Regions from separate parts of the Virgibacillus alimentarius genome, predicted to be linked through region 1. Evidence: a T-box and tRNA genes for the amino acid it is inferred to sense, from the RefSeq annotation. Region 1 holds a T-box; the other holds one or more tRNA genes.
The links. The T-box of region 1 lies ahead of glyQ (glycine--tRNA ligase subunit alpha). A T-box ahead of a tRNA ligase gene usually reads a tRNA of that ligase, here a tRNA-Gly.

Region 1 (2,375 bases):
CTGGGCTTTGCAGCTGAATGGTTTTACCTAAATATCTGTGCCCATATGTAATATTACTTGTTTTTACATGGGCAATTTCAAAAGGTATAACATGTTCACCGTATAAAGCAACTAGCCACCTAATAGGGCGGGCATACCTTATTGTTTCTTCAGCCCAACGCATGTTATTAGCGAATTGGATCGATTCGATAATAGATTGAAAAGATGGAAGTAAATCTTTTGTTCGTTTTCCAATAATATGTTTTTTTACAAAGATATAGTTCGTACCCTTGACCTCTTTTGTATAAATGTCGTCCGTTGTTTTACCTTGCCCCTTAGTAAAGCCAATAGCAGCTTTTGTCCAATCCCCATGCTCGTCTTTTGCAATTTTTTCTGCTGGTCCTTTCGCTTCTTCTTCGATTGTTGTCTGTTCTTCCGCTGCTTTTTTAATTAAAACTGCTAATCTTCTCGGCGTTGAATACGTAGTAATCGATTCAAAGGATATCCTCAATTTTTCTAACCAATTTTTAGTTTTAGTCGCAAGTTGCTTTTCTGCATTATAAATAAAACGTGCTGGTAATTCTTCTAACCCTATTTCGAATAATATACCTTTCGTCATCAATACTCCCCCTCCTTTTTTAACATTGGGAATCCGAGCCTTTCTCTTTGAGCAACATATGCTTTAGCTATATTTCGAGCTAATGTACGAACTCTTGCAATATAACCGGTTCTCTCTGTAACAGAAATGACACCTCGTGCATCAAGTAAGTTGAATGTATGTGAACATTTTAATACATAATCATAGGAAGGAAATACTAATTCTTTTTCCATTGCAGCTTTTGCTTCCTGTTCATACATGGAAAATAGATTAAATAACATATCTGTATTTGATTCTTCGAACGTATACACAGAGTGCTCATATTCTGGCTGGTAAAAAATATCTCCTATCGTAACTCCCTTTGTCCATTCTAGTTCAAATACATTTTCTTTGTCTTGAATAAATGAGGCTAGACGTTCAATTCCATATGTTAATTCGACAGACACTGGATTTGCCTCTAGGCCGCCAATTTGTTGAAAATAAGTAAATTGTGTAATTTCCATTCCGTCTAACCATACTTCCCAGCCTAATCCAGAAGCGCCAAGTGTTGGGTTCTCCCAGTTATCCTCAACGAACCGGATATCATGTTCAAGCGGATTAATTCCAAGTTTTCTTAAAGATTCTAGGTATAATTCTTGGATATTAGCCGGAGAAGGTTTCATGATAACTTGAAATTGATGATGTTGGTATAATCGATTAGGATTTTTTCCATATCGGCCATCCGCAGGCCTTCTTGATGGTTCAACATAAGCAACATTCCAAGGTTCGGGTCCTAAACTGCGTAATAAGGTCATTGGAGACATCGTACCTGCACCCTTCTCAACATCATAAGCTTGCATTAATAAACAATTTTGATCTGACCAATGCTTTTGTAGCGCTAAAATCATTTCTTGAATATTCACTTTACAATTAACCTCCGTTTTTAAAATAATGAAAACTCCGTCCCTATGTCTGACCTTAAGACATAGGGACGGAGTTTTTCCGCGGTTCCACCCTATTTGCTCATCCTATTTAAAAGAGCCACTTTATATGGATTGCTCCAGAGTGCCATTCCTTATTATTCTATATCCAGCTCTCACTATTCTGGATTCGCTATAGATAGAAGTTAATAAGTACTATTCTCTTTCCTAGCAAAATTAGTTTTTAATTATGTACAAAATATTACGTTAAAAACGTTCATTTGTCAATGATCAAGCTAATGGAGACGATCCATTTGTTTTAAAAATCTTTTTGTTTTTAAATAATAACCACCATATTGATCATAATATGCGTCTAAAATTTCGCGTAACAGTTGTCTGTTTTTCGCTTTAACTGAAATAGTTCCAATACGTTCTAGCCCTACTGCCATAAACAAATGCAGTAGCTTTGCTATCGAATCGGGCAGATCTACCCTAGAGCCATCGATATACTTACACTGTTTACAAAGTAATCCGCCTTCTGCTATCGAAAAGGAAAAAGGAAGTTCCTTGCGACCGCAACGAACACACTGATCAACTGTGGGAGCAAATCCGCCTATTGCAAATAACTTCATTTCATACATCATCATTGGAATGTCTACACTATCATTATCTGCAACCCATTGCATCGTTAAGTATAATTGGTCAAATAAATAAGGATCAGGCAGATGATTATCCATCATCTTATCTGTTAATTCCATCAAATAGGCAGCATAGGAGGTTTTTATAATATCTTCGCGAATCGCTCTTAGAGAATCAATTATCTCCCCCTGCTGTATCGTACTTAATCCTTTATTAACATAAACTAAAAACTCACCATATATGAATGGCTGCGTAACAGC
Region 2 (2,375 bases), on a different contig from region 1:
CATAATCGCTTTTACCATTATAGCTTTAATCATAACATGGTTCTGGTTACAAGATGTTATAACAGAATACGATTTAGATACATCTCAACCCTCTGAATCTAATGAATGGAGTACCTCTACTAATTCTGTGGATATTGATACTTCGTTTCCACTACATACGATGTAAATACATCAAAAATCCCTATTTCACTACTTTATTAGTGAAATAGGGATTTTTGTTTGCTATGTTTAGAATAATAATAGGGAAGTTGTTTATTTAACAGCGGATGCCTGAGAAACGTTCTTTTTCTCTCCCACTTTTTGAATATAAGCACTAGATTTTAAAAAAGTGTACTGGAAAATGGGGCTCTGAATGAATGTGAAAATAACAGTAAAAATAAAAACAGGGCCGCCTAAAAGAAGACCGATTAATAAAATAAGACTCTCCGTTATAATTCGTATTTTTCTAATAGATATATTTAATCTTTCAGATATGGATAACATGAAGCCATCCCTCGGCCCTGAACCCACACCTGCTGCATTATATATTCCTCCCCCAATTCCCATTACGACAATGCCTGTAATTATAAATAAAATATCTATCCAAGAATGTATCGCACTAGGAAGAAAATCCAGCCATAAAAAGAAGTCGACAAATAAACCAACCATAAATGCATTTAAAAAAGTTCCAATTTTAATGTGATTTTTATCCATTATCCAAGTAATCACAATCAATAGTGCACCTATAATTATTGCCCACGAACCAATTGATAAACCAATTTTTTCATAAAGTACCACATTTAAAACATCCCATGGATGAATGCCTAAATACTGCACCTTAATAGTCATCGTGATTCCTAAAGAAAAAATGATCATTCCAATCAAAAATATAGCCCAACGAAAGACAATCAAATAAATCCCTTCTCTCTGTAAATTCATTCTGTGGGATATAAATATGAAATGCAAGAATATTCCTTTATCTTTATTATAAAAAATGTATATATTTTAGAGCCAAGAAAGAGAAGCTAGTTACTGAATGTACAAAAAAAACGCTCTAGTTAGATTACTAGAAACGTTCGAAATTAATTTATAATCTATTTCCGATACCAGTGGCCGGGATCGAACCGGCACTCCGTAAGGAACGTGATTTTGAGTCACGCGCGTCTGCCAATTCCGCCACACTGGCATATAAAATACGATAATTTGGAGGCGGCAACCGGATTTGAACCGGTGATAAAGGTTTTGCAGACCTCTGCCTTACCACTTGGCTATGCCGCCATTTTAATAAAGTCTTGGAGCGGAAGACGGGATTCGAACCCGCGACCCCCACCTTGGCAAGGTGGTGTTCTACCACTGAACTACTTCCGCGGTAATGGCTGGGCTACTAGGATTCGAACCTAGGCTACACGGGATCAAAACCCGATGCCTTACCGCTTGGCTATAGCCCAATGATTATGGGGCGACCGGTGGGGATCGAACCCACGAATGCCGGAGCCACAATCCGGTGCGTTAACCACTTCGCCACGACCGCCATATAAAATAAATGACAGGGGTAGTAGGATTCGAACCCACAGCGACGGTTTTGGAGACCGTAGTTTTGCCCTTAAACTATACCCCTATATAATAGAATGGTGGAGGGGGGCAGATTCGAACTGCCGAACCCAGAGGGAGCGGATTTACAGTCCGCCGCGTTTAGCCACTTCGCTACCCCTCCATAATTAAAAGATAAGAAAATGCTAAAATGGTGGCTCGGGACGGAATCGAACCGCCGACACAAGGATTTTCAGTCCTTTGCTCTACCGACTGAGCTACCGAGCCTTTTTTATATTTTGGTTAAGTATTTCTAATGAAAATATATGTATAAGTCTTATAAAGTGGCGGTCCGGACGGGACTCGAACCCGCGACCTCCTGCGTGACAGGCAGGCATTCTAACCAACTGAACTACCGGACCAATTTGGTTGCGGGAGCAAGATTTGAACTTGCGACCTTTGGGTTATGAGCCCAACGAGCTACCAGACTGCTCCATCCCGCGATATAATATTAAATTACAGTTTCATGGTGGAGGATGCAGGGTTCGAACCTGCGACCCCTTGCTTGTAAGGCAAGTGCTCTCCCAGCTGAGCTAATCCTCCAATAAAGTAGTTTGATGACCCGTACGGGATTCGAACCCGTGTTACCGCCGTGAAAGGGCGGTGTCTTAACCGCTTGACCAACGGGCCAATCTATGTAATGTGGCGGAGAGCGAGGGATTTGAACCCTCGAGGCCGCGTGAACGGCCTACACGATTTCCAATCGTGCTCCTTCGGCCACTCGGACAGCTCTCCATGGCTCCACAGGTAGGATTCGAACCTACGACCGATCGGTTAACAGCCGATAGCTCTACCGCTGAGCTACT

Region 2: it has a tRNA-Gly gene. The T-box ahead of glyQ (glycine--tRNA ligase subunit alpha) is inferred to sense a tRNA for this amino acid. The anticodon was not compared.

What each region holds. Positions count from the first base shown of each region.
Region 1 covers NZ_JAGIKX010000002.1:49,489-51,863, forward strand. The annotation lists gene glyS (glycine--tRNA ligase subunit beta) at 1-598, opposite strand, end outside; gene glyQ (glycine--tRNA ligase subunit alpha) at 598-1,479, opposite strand; T-box leader at 1,541-1,715, opposite strand; gene recO (DNA repair protein RecO) at 1,773-2,375, opposite strand, start outside.
Region 2 covers NZ_JAGIKX010000015.1:57,343-59,717, forward strand. The annotation lists gene J2Z81_RS09145 (hypothetical protein) at 1-166, shown strand, start outside; gene J2Z81_RS09150 (YczE/YyaS/YitT family protein) at 253-891, opposite strand; tRNA gene J2Z81_RS09155 (tRNA-Leu) at 1,084-1,165, opposite strand; tRNA gene J2Z81_RS09160 (tRNA-Cys) at 1,184-1,257, opposite strand; tRNA gene J2Z81_RS09165 (tRNA-Gly) at 1,273-1,347, opposite strand; tRNA gene J2Z81_RS09170 (tRNA-Gln) at 1,353-1,427, opposite strand; tRNA gene J2Z81_RS09175 (tRNA-His) at 1,435-1,510, opposite strand; tRNA gene J2Z81_RS09180 (tRNA-Trp) at 1,527-1,597, opposite strand; tRNA gene J2Z81_RS09185 (tRNA-Tyr) at 1,609-1,693, opposite strand; tRNA gene J2Z81_RS09190 (tRNA-Phe) at 1,722-1,797, opposite strand; tRNA gene J2Z81_RS09195 (tRNA-Asp) at 1,855-1,931, opposite strand; tRNA gene J2Z81_RS09200 (tRNA-Met) at 1,936-2,012, opposite strand; tRNA gene J2Z81_RS09205 (tRNA-Val) at 2,037-2,112, opposite strand; tRNA gene J2Z81_RS09210 (tRNA-Glu) at 2,128-2,199, opposite strand; tRNA gene J2Z81_RS09215 (tRNA-Ser) at 2,213-2,304, opposite strand; tRNA gene J2Z81_RS09220 (tRNA-Asn) at 2,306-2,375, opposite strand, start outside.